One region of the Paenibacillus sp. FSL H7-0323 genome, then DNA from elsewhere that is predicted to be linked to it. Evidence: a T-box and tRNA genes for the amino acid it is inferred to sense, from the RefSeq annotation. Region 1 holds a T-box; the other holds one or more tRNA genes.
What was found. A T-box is a leader RNA that pairs with one kind of tRNA and senses whether it is charged. The one in region 1 lies ahead of trpS (tryptophan--tRNA ligase), so its partner is inferred to be a tRNA-Trp.
Positions count from the first base shown of each region.

Region 2: it encodes a tRNA-Trp, which carries the amino acid that the T-box ahead of trpS (tryptophan--tRNA ligase) is inferred to sense. The anticodon was not compared.

Region 1 is NZ_JBBODB010000001.1:3,826,137-3,833,362, forward strand. Features, by position in the region: gene MHH89_RS17360 (SCO family protein) at 1-425, opposite strand, end outside; gene cyoE (heme o synthase) at 449-1,381, opposite strand; gene MHH89_RS17370 (metal-dependent hydrolase) at 1,614-2,615, shown strand; gene MHH89_RS17375 (hypothetical protein) at 2,721-2,909, shown strand; gene trpS (tryptophan--tRNA ligase) at 2,912-3,898, opposite strand; T-box leader at 3,962-4,201, opposite strand; gene MHH89_RS17385 (aldose 1-epimerase) at 4,336-5,310, shown strand; gene MHH89_RS17390 (alpha/beta-type small acid-soluble spore protein) at 5,511-5,741, shown strand; gene MHH89_RS17395 (O-methyltransferase) at 5,895-6,305, opposite strand; gene MHH89_RS17400 (M3 family oligoendopeptidase) at 6,918-7,226, opposite strand, start outside.
Region 2 is NZ_JBBODB010000001.1:3,994,351-4,001,576, forward strand. Features, by position in the region: gene MHH89_RS18015 (BMP family ABC transporter substrate-binding protein) at 1-1,039, opposite strand, end outside; gene MHH89_RS18020 (AraC family transcriptional regulator) at 1,367-2,122, shown strand; tRNA gene MHH89_RS18025 (tRNA-Leu) at 2,259-2,337, opposite strand; tRNA gene MHH89_RS18030 (tRNA-Cys) at 2,352-2,425, opposite strand; tRNA gene MHH89_RS18035 (tRNA-Gly) at 2,435-2,509, opposite strand; tRNA gene MHH89_RS18040 (tRNA-Gln) at 2,516-2,590, opposite strand; tRNA gene MHH89_RS18045 (tRNA-His) at 2,610-2,685, opposite strand; tRNA gene MHH89_RS18050 (tRNA-His) at 2,729-2,804, opposite strand; tRNA gene MHH89_RS18055 (tRNA-Trp) at 2,828-2,901, opposite strand; tRNA gene MHH89_RS18060 (tRNA-Tyr) at 2,908-2,993, opposite strand; tRNA gene MHH89_RS18065 (tRNA-Thr) at 2,999-3,074, opposite strand; tRNA gene MHH89_RS18070 (tRNA-Phe) at 3,103-3,178, opposite strand; tRNA gene MHH89_RS18075 (tRNA-Asp) at 3,189-3,266, opposite strand; tRNA gene MHH89_RS18080 (tRNA-Met) at 3,292-3,368, opposite strand; tRNA gene MHH89_RS18085 (tRNA-Val) at 3,386-3,461, opposite strand; tRNA gene MHH89_RS18090 (tRNA-Glu) at 3,517-3,591, opposite strand; tRNA gene MHH89_RS18095 (tRNA-Ser) at 3,610-3,702, opposite strand; tRNA gene MHH89_RS18100 (tRNA-Asn) at 3,706-3,781, opposite strand; rRNA gene MHH89_RS18105 (23S ribosomal RNA) at 3,842-6,767, opposite strand; rRNA gene MHH89_RS18110 (16S ribosomal RNA) at 7,000-7,226, opposite strand, start outside.

The sequences.
Region 1 (7,226 bases):
ACTTCCTGATCCCCCCGTAAGAAGTACCAACCCTTATAATCTGCCTGGAAACGGTCCGCAAAGCTTTTAATGGCTTCACGCGTATCATTCTCTGGATCAAAAGAAATGGAGACGAACGCCGTATCTTTTCCAAAGCTGCCATCGTCGACCAGAATTTTCTGCGTCTGAGATAACAGAAACGTAGTTATAGGACATACATCCGGACATTGTGTGAAAAAAAAGTATACCAGCCGCGCTTTACCTTGTGTATCAGCCAGAGTAATCTGGTCTCCATCCACATTTTCAAGTGAAAAGTCCTGCACTTCTCCGATTACCGGCAGTTTTTCTTTTCCTAAATTCAAAGAATTAACTGCCAGATAACCAGCCATTACCAAAGCAAGCAATAGTAGAATCCAGGTCCATTTATAACGCTTAAAGGTCTGCACGGACAATAATACCCTCCCTCTTCTTAACCGTGAATCGTATTCAATACAAGTACGATCAAACTTACCGTTAGGTAGTTAATGGAGAAGAGGAAGTTCTTCTTCGCCCAGACTTCGTCATCTTTTGCTGCAAAGCCCATCAAGGTTATGATTAACCAAGCCAGGGACAGCGCTGTTGAAATCACCAGATAAAAAATGCCTGCATAATCGTAGGCGTACATTAACACTGGAATAGGCAGCAACAGTGCTACATAAGGAATCATTTGAAACTTCGTACGACGTGTTCCTTTGACTACAGGCAGCAGCGGAAATCCAGCGGCTCTATATTCTTCTTTACGTCTAATCCCGAGTGCCCAGAAATGGGGAGGTTGCCACAGAAACAACATCGCAAACATCAGCCAAGCCCCTAGATCAACTGTTCCCGTAACTGCAACGTAGCCAATTACAGGTGGCATAGCTCCAGAGATCGCACCTACTGAAGTGCTCCATGTTGATGTCCGTTTCAACCAAAGGGTGTATACTACAACGTAAACGAACATCCCTACAATCCCGAACAGACCGGCTAAAACTCCGGAAAAAGCAAATAGTACAATCAAGCCCGCAATCCCTAGCCCAATAGCATACAGCAATACGGTTTTGGGTTTCAGTCGTCCTGTAGGAAGCCCCCGATCGCGCGTTCTTTCCATCTTCATGTCCAGGTCACGGTCGAAATAGTTATTAAAAACACAGGCCGAAGCCATAACCAGCATTGTACCGAGCAGAGTCAGAACTAATCTGCCGTATTGAACATCCCAACCTGAAGCCAGCCAATATCCTGCAAAGGCAGCGATGAGGTTAGATCGGATAATACCGGGTTTTGTTACGGTAATGAAATCACGCCAACTTGCACCTTCCGGTGGAGATTTTGCAGACATAGCTGCAGAATCGGAAGAAGCTTGAAATGTTATATGATTATCCACACCAAATGATCCTCCTTCTAAACGAACTTCTAACGTTCTAGCCGAAGCACTAAATAGACTTCGCTGTTAACTTTATCATATCAAACCCGAGGAGACTTTGACAGTCATGGCACAGTATGTTCATGAATTTGACAATTACGTGACAATATTTATTTCCAGCCCGTTAATAACCTAAGCTGTATTTGGGTAATTATTAATAATGTACTTCCGAACAACAAAGGAGAACTGACCAATGGACACCGCTACACATTTAGTTATGGGCATAGGGTTAGCCGGACTTTCATTCGTAGATCCTGTCGTTGCTTCTGACCCTAAACTGGCCGGAGCCGTTATGCTGGCTACGATTTTAGGCTCACAAGCTCCTGATGCCGATACCGCATTAAGACTAAAGGACAATGCAATATATATTCGTAATCACCGGGGAATCACACACTCCTTGCCTTTTCTAATTTTGTGGCCCGCTCTGATTGCCCTAGTCTTAGGGCCTCTGTTTGGATTTACTGATTTGGCAGCTTTAAGCCATGTTGCACTCTGGGGTTTCATAGGCGTAGGCGTGCACGTCTTCTCTGATCTGTTTAACACCTATGGAACCCAGGCCGCCCGTCCATTTACTGAGAAATGGATTGCCTGGAATATCATCCACATTTTCGATCCATTTATTTTTGGCAGCCATATCGCAGCTATTCTACTCTGGATCACTGGGATTGTGCCGCCCAAACCTTTATTTATTACGCTTTATGCCTGTACCATTCTTTATTATATTTGGAGAACGGTTGTTCATGCCCGCCTTACACGAAACATCAAGCTTAAAGATATACACCATAATGCTGGTGAACGTTATATTGTAATCCCTACAATTTCACTTAAACGCTGGAACGTAGTTAAAGTGAAAAAAGACGGCAGCTATGACGTTGGACAGCTACTGAACAACCGCCTGGAATGGTTCAAACATGCGGTCTGCTCGAATCATCCCGCTGTGGAAATATCCAAGTCGCATCCAGATATTCAGTCCTTTCTATATTTCACCTCTTATGCGGTTGCCGAAGTGGAGGAGCTTCCTTCAGGATATATGGTGCGTTGGGGAGACGTTCGTTATTTACACCGCAAACAATACCCTTTTGTGGCTGTATTAGTTATGGATAACCAATATAAACCTTTAAATACTTATGTAGGCTGGCTTAGCAGTGATAAGCTCGACAAACGATTCTCCATCGACCCTGGTTCTTTACGATGAAACTGTAGACTTACTGAGAGATCTATTCTATAATCACAAAAAATCCCGGAGTATTTTATAATACTCCGGGATTCATTTTAGCAGACACGGAAAGGAAGGCTCTTAATGGGTAAAGGACTCTCACTTTGGTTCGCTTGTTCTTCTATTCTTATTCTCACTGCCGCTTCAATCGCGATCAGCTATAGCTTCTGGCTGGCACTTCTGCTTGGTTTTCTTTGCGTAATGAATATTGGCTGGGGATTTATCCTCAAAGCCAGAATTAGACGCAAACAGGAAAGCTTAAGCTCTGACTAAGATTAACGAGCTGGCAGAAAGCCCATCCGCTCTTTTACGCCATTCAACGTCTCAGCTGCAACAATACGTGCGCGTTCAGCACCTTCGGCAAGAATATCAGTGATCGCACCTGAACTGCGAATTTCATGATATCTTTGTTGCAAAGGCTCAAGTGTGGATACAACCACTTCCCCAAGATCCTTCTTAAAGCCACCATACATTTGTCCCTCATAACGATCGGCAATTTGCTGAAGGGACATTCCAGAACATTCCGAGTAAATACTCATCAAGTTACTGATCTCTGGCTTGTTAGCCGGATCAAAGATCACTTCACGTCCAGAATCAGTCGTTGCGCGGCTGATTTTTTTACGGATCACATCCGGCGAATCCAACAGGGCAATATAGCTGCCTGCATTCGGGCTGCTCTTGCTCATTTTTTTAGTGCCATCATCCAGAGACATAATGCGTGCGCCCACTTCAGGGATATACGGTTCAGGAATCGTAAAGAATTCGCCAAAACGGTTATTGAATCGGCCAGCTAAATCACGGGTCAACTCCAAGTGCTGCTTCTGATCTTCACCTACTGGCACAAGATCCGCATTATAAACAAGAATATCTGCTGCCATTAAAGAAGGATATACGAATAGGCCCGCGCCAACCGAATCCTTACCTGATGATTTATCTTTGAACTGTGTCATACGCTCAAGCTCGCCCATTGCCGTCAGCGTAGTCATGATCCAGCCCAATTCCGCATGCTGAGGCACATGAGACTGCATATATACATTCGAACGCACAGGATCAATTCCTGCCGCGATAAAGAGTGCAGCTACAGCTTCAGACTGCTCACGCAGTGCCGCAGGATCTTGAGCAACGGTGATCGCATGCATATCGACAACCATAAAGAAACATTGATGATCGTCTTGCAGCTTCACAAAATTTTTCAGCGCTCCGATATAGTTACCCAAAGTTAGAGAACCGCTCGGTTGTATGCCTGACATTACTTTTTTCAACATAATATAGACCTCCGTTAGATGTAATTTCCGATTTCCGAGAACGCAAAAAAAGCCTCATCCGCAAGGGACGTGAGACCGTGGTGCCACCCTTATTCGCTGCTTAACCTTTGTATAGTCAAAGGGAAACAGCCTTAGTCTTCCGTTAACGGGGAAGATCCGGCCGGTCTACTAGGGCATCTTGCTCCCGTTCAAGCGCGGCGCTCAGGGGTCCATTCATCAGGAGTGTCCTACCGGTTCGCATCAACCACCGGCTTTCTGAAGGTGCATTTCCTGTCTACTTGTCCCCGTCATCACATTCTCATCATAATTTAATGCCTTCATCATAGAACCATAAAGAGAAGTTGTCAAATCACTTAACCACTTCCGCATAAATCTGTTATGATAAGGTTATCCATGTTCTATTCGATTACAGTTACGATAAAGGAGCATATCTCATGAAACAGGTGACCAAAGGGCAGTGGGGCGGTTATGATACTTATATTTTGCACAGCCGCGAACTGGAAGTCACGCTTTTGCCGCGACTAGGAAACAACGTGATTTCATTGTTTGATGTAAAAGAACAACGGGAAATTCTGCGGCGGCCTGATGAAAGCGATCAAGCTTTCTTTATGCAAAAACCTTACCATTTTGGCATCCCGCTCTTAATTCCACCCGGAAGAATTCGTAAAGGAAAATTTCAATTCGAGGGTACAAGTTATCAATTTGACCAGAATACCGCTGGTGACAATCATATCCATGGTCTACACCGGACTCAATCCTGGTGTGTCAGCGATATTGAAGAAGACGAGGACGGTTGTGCAGTCACTACTGAATTCCTTACTGAAGATGATCCGCACTGGATGGAGCAATTTCCCATTCCACTCAAATTCGAAATGACATTCAGGCTTCAGGATTCCCGGCTCAGCCAGACTTTAAAGGTTACAAATCTCGGCGATCATCGTATTCCCTTTGGGATCGGTTATCACACCTGGTTTATGATCGATGGAGAACCTGAACGCTGGAATCTCAAGCTGCCCGTAAACAGCATTTATGAACTAAACGATGAATTGCTCCCTAGCGGCAATCTAATTCCACTTGGTGATCTAGATTCACTAAACTCTGGAATCAACCTCCAGGGAACTAATTTTGATACTGCTCTACGTATTGGTGACAAGCAGCCCGTAGAAGCCTTGCTATTACGCGATGATGGTTATGGTCTTCGTTATACAGCTGACGAGAATCATTTCCGCCACTGGGTCCTGTATACCAAAGGGCCGGCCGATCAATTTCTGTGCATCGAACCTTACACCTGGCTCCCGGATGCTCCTAACGTTTCCGATGACCCTTCCTTCACGGGCTTGCTGAAGGTAGAACCAGGTCAAAGTCTTGAGCTGTCCACTATGCTGGAAATGATCTATCCCGAGAATTAAAGCAGATATACATTATATCGGTCTTCCCTTGCGTTTACGTAAGAGAAGGCCGATTTTTTGTGCGAGCTTAGTTATTTGGGCTTTCTACCCTTACTTTTAATCGACTAATAATTACCATCCTTAAAACCTTTCGATAGCATGCATGAATTAGCCTCTTAGCGCTCATACTATCTTCACAACGGGCGAAGGAGGTGACACACATGGGTCAAGCAGGTCAAGGTCGTAGCAGCCGTTCCAATAACCTTGTAGTTCCTCAAGCAAATGCAGCGTTGCAACAATTGAAATATGAAGCAGCACAAGAGCTTGGAGTAACGATCCCAGCTGACGGTTATTACGGGAACTACACTTCCCGCGAAACTGGTTCTTTGGGAGGTTACATCACTAAACGTCTAGTACAACTGGCAGAACAACAACTGTCCGGTCGTCAGTAACATCGTTATCTTAAGTGTTTTATCCGGCAGAGGTCTTAAAAAGCCTATTGCCGACTAGCTTTCAAACCTCTCACACTTCTTCTAGAAGCTGTGGGGGGTTTTTCTAATTTATAGCCTATAGTCCCAGCTGCAAACAATTTTTATGTAAAACGTTTAACTTAAAAATTGATCAGCACTCTCGGCGTAAGCATTACGGGGAGATCGAATCATCAGATTCGCCATATTATAATTAGACTCCAGCGTAGCATCTACGATTAGCTTGCCCTGTCTTATAGCGAATTCATAGCTGATCTCACCATGAGTCCAACGGCGTTTGTATTTCAGACTCTCCAGTGCCATTAGACGAAAAGAAGACAGCTGGCTCTCCGTTATTCCTTCCTTCACTTCTGTGAATCCACCCCCCCGACCGGCTAAAGGATGATGACGTATGCCGAATTTGCCAATGGTATTATTTCGTATTTGCACAAATACCGTACCGGAAGATAGTCCTGACAATTCCTCTTGCAGTTCCCTAAACACCAAATCCATCTGTCTTGCTAATGATAGCTGTTCTGTCTTAAGCATATCTTTCCTCCTAAAAGTTTTGTGAGCTTAGCTACTTCGAGTTTACTTCGTCTTATAAATCGAACCCTAAATATTTGGGCTAAGGGTCCGTCGCTACTGCGGGGAATGTTTGGACTTCCAGCCGCTGTTGTCTCCAAATTTCTTGAATTCTTACGCGTATAGCGGGTGAAATTCGGAGACAAAGGCAGTCGCTCCCGCTCTTACAGTTCCAAAATTCCCCTCCGCCACTCCTTCCCCTTTTCCCAAGTTTCTGGTTCGATTTATATCGTTTTGTGAGCTTAGCTACTTCGAGTTTACTTCGTACAAATCGGCTTAGTAAGCGCTTACTTAAGCTTTTTGAGCTGAGCTCATTTGTCTTCCATGCAAGCCTTTTATAAGGCTCAAGGCTCATTATAGACCCCTTAAATACGTCAAACAACATTATTCTACAAAATTGGGTTATTATCCCTAGTAATGCGCAAAATTCATGGATCATTCGTATATTAATTTTTATAAACCGGGGGTTTTCGACATTTAAGCATTAAAAAAAGACCCCTTAACCGGGGTCTTTGCGTGTTCACACTGAAATTCCGTTATTTTTTGTGTCCTGAAATTTGTCTTATTTTAGACATTTCACGCTAAATGCTCTGTCATCTCCAAGAACTCGTTAATATCAGCCACGATCAGATCTGTAGCTCCTTGCCAGAAATCCGGTTTTGTCAGATCCACACCCAAATGTTTGAGCACCAAATCCTCCAATGTCATCACGCCGGTATCCTGCAACAAGCTATCGTATTTGTCTGCAAAGGAAGCTCCCTCTTGTAATGCCAGACGATATAAGCCTGTACTGAACATATAACCAACGGTGTACGGGAAATTATAGAAAGGTACATCTGTGATATAGAAATGCAGCTTCGACGCCCAGAAGTGAGGATGGTATTC
Region 2 (7,226 bases), 170 kb from region 1:
CTTCAACCTTGGCCTGAAGATCAGCCGGGAATACATTTTTATAAATATCATTCTCAGCAATACCTACACCATCATCTACAAAGCTCAATACATCACGTTTGCCCATTTCTAGCGTACCCTCTTGCAATCTCTTCACTGCACCTAGAATAGCCGTATCAATCTTTTTAATAGATGAAGTAACGATTAGATTTGCTTTTTCACTATCCGTATCGTTAATCAACATTGCCTGATCGGAGTCTACACCAATTGCATATTTTTTCTTCTCTTTAGCTGCGTCAAAGATCCCAAGACCTGTACCCCCAGCCACGTTAAAAATAACATCCACACCGGAGTTATATTGAATTAGAGACAGCTCCTTACCTTTTGCCGGGTTAACAAAATCACCAGCGTACGACACAGCCACTTTTACATCAGGATCAACGTACTGAGCACCTTGAATGTAACCGACCAAGAAAGCATTAATCCCCGGAATATCCATACCGCCGACAAACCCAATCACATTCTCAGGGGTAGCATTCGGCATATCCGATTGTGTAGCTAATGCTGCTACGGCACCTGCCAAGAAAGATACTTCATTTGTCGCATAAGACATGTTGTACATGTTATCTGGTGCTTCATCGATGTCGGTATCATAATTAATGAATTTTTTGTCTGGATACAATTCTGCCGTTGCATTAAACATCTCTGTAATTTCAGAACCGCCAGAAATAATTACATCCCAATCCTCGGAAGCGATATCGTTAAATGTAGGCTCCCATTTCGTTTTATCAACGCCCATTTCAACAACCTTTGTTTCTGCACCAAGTTCATCCTTAACCTTTTGCAAGCCGTTATTAGCGGAATCAAAAAATGATTTATCCCCAAGTGTCCCCGGAATCAGCAATACAACCTTGAGTTTATCCCCTGCACCTGTTTCTCCACCCTCAGCAGCGTTTGATCCAGTATTCGCAGAAGAACCGTTATTGGACGTGTTATTCCCACATGCTGTGACCAGAACCATCACCATTAATAACAACAAAGAAAGAACTTTTTTATTCATTACTCTATTCCACCCCTAATTTTAGTTGGTTAGTAATCCGCAGAATCCCATCTTCACCCATTGTATAATTCACGGTTCAAATGGAAATTCTCTTTTTTCCAAATAAAGTATTATTAAAAGTAATAAATTTAACGTTTAGGCTCAAAAATAGCAATAAAAATACCATTATTATTAATAATCCGCTTTATTTCCGAACGAGATGGCCAGTCAGGTTGCGAACTTTCGGATTTATTGATACGATCATAACAAATATTATTAAAAATAATTATATGATTTCGGTCATTGTTTTGTACGATTCGGCTAAAACATAAGTATTGGAGGATCATCATGGATCGTGTTCTATATATTGTAAGTGCCACACATGAGCTAAATACTTATATCCCTCCACACCAGCATGAATGCTACGAACTAGTCTATTATTTACAGGGGGTAGGGACAACCAATGTTGGCCCACGAAGTTACCATTTTCGCTCCTCTTCTTTCGCGCTTGTGCCACCCAATCATAAACATGACGAGCACCACCGTGAGGATGCAAATGTATTATTTGTAGGCTTCCACTCGGAACACCCTAATATGAGTAATCTGCTCGGCGTATATGAAGATGATAAAGATCAGACCGTTCTTCAAATCCTGCTGCGAATGAAAGCAGAGTTTACACGCAAGCAAGACGGATTCTCTGAGCTTCTAAACCTACAAATGAGCGAGATTACCGTCCATCTTATGAGGCTTCTTAGTGCCTCTGGATATCAATCCCCAACAGAAGATCGAGTACAATATGTCCTTAATTATATGAATGAGCATTATCGCCATAAATTGTCCGTCGAAACACTATCAGAAATGTCCGGATATAGTTACGATCGTTTTCGCCATCTATTTAAAGAACGTTTCGGGTCTTCACCCCTGCGGTATTTGCTGTTAAAACGCCTGGATTATGCAAAATCTCTATTACGTCATACTCAGATGCAAATCTCTGAAGTATCCGCTGCTGCAGGTTTTGTGAACGATGCCCAATTCTGCAATATGTTTAAACGAGAAATAGGTCTTACTCCGCGAGCATTCCGCATTAATAATCAATCAGGTTAATCACTAATCAGATTAAAAAAAGCCGTTGAAATAGAGAGACTCTCTATTCAACGGCTTACTGCTGTAAACCCAAGGACATAAAGAAAAAAGGTTTGTAAGACTGCTTATAAAAGCATTCTTACAAACCTTTTTAAGATACCGGCGAGAGGACTCGAACCTCCACGGTTTCCCACTCGATTTTGAGTCGAGCGCGTCTGCCATTCCGCCACGCCGGCACATATGAACTAAATGGAGGCGCCACCCAGATTTGAACTGGGGATAAAGCTTTTGCAGAGCTTTGCCTTACCACTTGGCTATGGCGCCATGAAAACTTGGAGCGGACGACGGGAATCGAACCCGCGACCCTCGCCTTGGCAAGGCGATGCTCTACCGCTGAGCCACGTCCGCATAAAATGGCTGGGGATATAGGATTCGAACCTATGAGTGACGGAGTCAAAGTCCGTTGCCTTACCGCTTGGCTAATCCCCAATAACATTTTAAAGTAAAATGGGGCGACTGATGGGTCTCGAACCCACGAATGCCGGAACCACAATCCGGTGCGTTAACCCCTTCGCCACAGTCGCCATATTAAGTTGATATTGTTGCCATTATTCATTTTAAAGTAAATGGGGCGGCCGATGGGTCTCGAACCCACGAATGCCGGAACCACAATCCGGTGCGTTAACCCCTTCGCCACGGCCGCCATATTAAACTTTAGAAAGAACTTGGCAGGGGCAGCAGGAATTGAACCCACACCAACGGTTTTGGAGACCGTTGTTCTACCTTTAAACTATGCCCCTAAAAACTGGTGGAGGATGATGGATTCGAACCACCGAACACTCACGTGAGCAGATTTACAGTCTGATGCGTTTGGCCACTTCGCTAATCCTCCAAGGATGGTGCCGGCGAGAGGACTTGAACCCCCAACCTACTGATTACAAGTCAGTTGCTCTACCAATTGAGCTACACCGGCATGGCACTCATTCTTTTGTGATGATAAATGGTGGCTCGGGACGGAATCGAACCGCCGACACGAGGATTTTCAGTCCTCTGCTCTACCGACTGAGCTACCGAGCCATGATGAAAATGGCGGAACCGACGGGATTCGAACCCGCGATCTCCTGCGTGACAGGCAGGCATGTTAGGCCAACTACACCACGGTTCCAAAAGATATAATTGCTTAAGTTAATTGGTTGCGGGGGCAGGATTTGAACCTGCGGCCTTCGGGTTATGAGCCCGACGAGCTACCGGGCTGCTCCACCCCGCGTCAGTAAGAAAGTGTTATGGTGGAGGCTGAGGGGATCGAACCCCCGACCCTCTGCTTGTAAGGCAGATGCTCTCCCAGCTGAGCTAAGCCTCCATAAACAACAATTGTTATTGTACCAAAGTCCACTAGGATAAATCAAGTGAAAATTTGGTGACCCGTATGGGATTCGAACCCATGTTACCTCCGTGAAAGGGAGGTGTCTTAACCCCTTGACCAACGGGCCATACTAATTAAAAATTTGTGGCGGAGAGAGAGGGATTCGAACCCTCGAGACGCTTGTGGCGCCTACACGATTTCCAATCGTGCTCCTTCGGCCAAACTCGGACACCTCTCCATATGGCTCCCCGAACAGGACTCGAACCTGTGACAACTCGATTAACAGTCGAGTGCTCTACCAACTGAGCTATCAGGGAATATTCATACCAGGCTTGATGCCTGAAAACTGAATCCGAAACGAATTTGCATTCTAAGTATAGGATAAGCCCTCGACCGATTAGTATTGGTCAGCTCCATGCATTGCTGCACTTCCACCTCCAACCTATCTACCTCGTCGTCTTCAAGGGGTCTTACTAATTGGGAAATCTCATCTTGAGGGGGGCTTCACGCTTAGATGCTTTCAGCGCTTATCCCGTCCGTACGTAGCTACCCAGCCATGCTCCTGGCGGAACAACTGGTGCACCAGCGGTACGTCCATCCCGGTCCTCTCGTACTAAGGACAGCTCCTCTCAAATTTCCTGCGCCCACGACAGATAGGGACCGAACTGTCTCACGACGTTCTGAACCCAGCTCGCGTACCGCTTTAATGGGCGAACAGCCCAACCCTTGGGACCTACTTCAGCCCCAGGATGCGATGAGCCGACATCGAGGTGCCAAACCTCCCCGTCGATGTGGACTCTTGGGGGAGATAAGCCTGTTATCCCCAGGGTAGCTTTTATCCGTTGAGCGATGGCCCTTCCATGCGGTACCACCGGATCACTAAGTCCGACTTTCGTCCCTGCTCGACTTGTAGGTCTCGCAGTCAAGCTCCCTTATGCCTTTGCACTCTGCGAATGATTTCCAACCATTCTGAGGGAACCTTGGAACGCCTCCGTTACTCTTTAGGAGGCGACCGCCCCAGTCAAACTGCCCGCCTGACACGGTCCCCGTACCCGGTAAGGGTACTAGGTTAGAACCTAGATACGATCAGGGTGGTATCCCAACGGCGCCTCCACCGAAGCTTGCGCTCCGATTTCTACGGCTCCCACCTATCCTGTACAGATCGTACCCAAATTCAATATCAAGCTGCAGTAAAGCTCCATGGGGTCTTTCCGTCTTGTCGCGGGTAACCTGCATCTTCACAGGTATTAAAATTTCACCGGATCTCTCGTTGAGACAGCGCCCAAGTCGTTACGCCATTCGTGCGGGTCAGAATTTACCTGACAAGGAATTTCGCTACCTTAGGACCGTTATAGTTACGGCCGCCGTTTACTGGGGCTTCGGTTCATAGCTTCGGGTTACCCCTAACCACTCCCCTTAACCTTCCAGCACCGGGCAGGCGTCAGCCCGTATACTTCGCCTTGCGGCTTCGCACAGACCTGTGTTTTTGCTAAACAGTCGCTTGGGCCTTTTCACTGCGGCCCCCTCGTGCTATTCACACTACCGGGGCACCCCTTCTCCCGAAGTTACGGGGTCATTTTGCCGAGTTCCTTAACGAGAGTTCTTCCGCGCGCCTTAGAATTCTCTTCTCGCCTACCTGTGTCGGTTTGCGGTACGGGCACCTTCTCCTGGCTAGAGGCTTTTCTTGGCAGTGTGAGATCATGACCTTCGCTACTATAATTTTCGCTCCCCATCACAGCCTAGCCTTAACGATGTGCGGATTTGCCTACACATCAGCCTCACTGCTTAGACGGACATCCATCAGTCCGCGTCACTACCCTCCTGCGTCACCCCATCGCTCATAGCGGATTACGGTGGTACAGTAATTTCAAACTGTTGTCCTTCGACTACGCCTTTCGGCCTCGCCTTAGGTCCCGACTTACCCTGAGCGGACGAGCCTTCCTCAGGAAACCTTGGGCTTTCGGCGGATCAGATTCTCACTGATCTTTTCGTTACTCATACCGGCATTCTCACTTGTGTAGTGTCCAGCGCTCTTTTCAGTACACCTTCAACCCCTACACAACGCTCCCCTACCCCAGATACATAGTATCTAGCCATAGCTTCGGTGGTGTGTTTAGCCCCGTTACATTTTCGGCGCAGAGTCACTCGACCAGTGAGCTATTACGCACTCTTTCAATGGTGGCTGCTTCTAAGCCAACATCCTGGTTGTCTGTGCAACTCCACATCCTTTCCCACTTAACACACACTTGGGGACCTTAGCTGATGGTCTGGGCTGTTTCCCTTTTGACAATGGATCTTAGCACTCACTGTCTGACTCCCGGCAATAAGTATATGGCATTCGGAGTTTGACTGAGCTTGGTAATCCTTGCGGACCCCGCACCCAATCAGTGCTCTACCTCCACTACTCTTATACCGAGGCTAGCCCTAAAGCTATTTCGGGGAGAACCAGCTATCTCCGAGTTCGATTGGAATTTCTCCGCTACCCCCACCTCATCCCCGCACTTTTCAACGTACGTGGGTTCGGGCCTCCAGTGCGTGTTACCGCACCTTCACCCTGGACAGGGGTAGATCACACGGTTTCGGGTCTACGTCCACATACTAATTCGCCCTATTCAGACTCGCTTTCGCTGCGGCTCCACCTTCTCGGCTTAACCTTGCATGTTAAACGTAACTCGCCGGTTCATTCTACAAAAGGCACGCCATCACCCATTAATAGGGCTCTGACTTTTTGTAAGCACACGGTTTCAGGTTCTATTTCACTCCCCTTCCGGGGTGCTTTTCACCTTTCCCTCACGGTACTGTTTCACTATCGGTCGCCAGGTAGTATTTAGCCTTAGCAGATGGTCCTGCTGGATTCATACGGGGTTTCACGTGCCCCGCACTACTCGGGATCCGTCTCGGAGAGAACACAGTTTAGGTTACAGGGCTTTTACCTCTATCGCGGGCCTTTCCAGACCTCTTCACCTACCATATTCCTTTGTAACTCCATGTGAGACGTCCCACAACCCCTAAGAGCAAGCTCTTAGGTTTAGGCTGTTCCGCGTTCGCTCGCCGCTACTGACGGAATCACTATTGTTTTCTCTTCCTCAGGGTACTTAGATGTTTCAGTTCCCCTGGTCTGCCTCTACACACCCTATGTATTCAGGTATGAGTAACTGCGAATTACCACAGCTGGGTTTCCCCATTCGGACACCCCCGGATCAAAGCTTGCTTACAGCTCCCCGAGGCAGTTTCGTTGTTCGCCACGTCCTTCGTCGGCTCCTGGCGCCTAGGCATCCTCCGTGTGCTCTTATTAGCTTAACCTTGATTCTTCCGAAGAAAAATCTCACTAATAACATTTACTTGTTTACACAAGTTGCTAAAAGATGTTCTAAAACGCAAATTCGTTTCGGTATCCAGTTTTCAAGGATCAAGTCTTACTTGAGAGCTTAAACTCTCAAAACTGAGCAACGAGTGAGTAACAGGCCTAAACCTGAGTTTTGGAAGCTGAGCTTCCGATTTGAATGTTCTCATTGCAGAGAACGATTCTCCATAGAAAGGAGGTGATCCAGCCGCACCTTCCGATACGGCTACCTTGTTACGACTTCACCCCAATCATCTACCCCACCTTCGGCGGCTGGCTCCCTTGCGGGTTACCCCACCGACTTCGGGTGTTGTAAACTCTCGTGGTGTGACGGGCGGTGTGTACAAGACCCGGGAACGTATTCACCGCGGCATGCTGATCCGCGATTACTAGCAATTCCGACTTCATGCAGGCGAGTT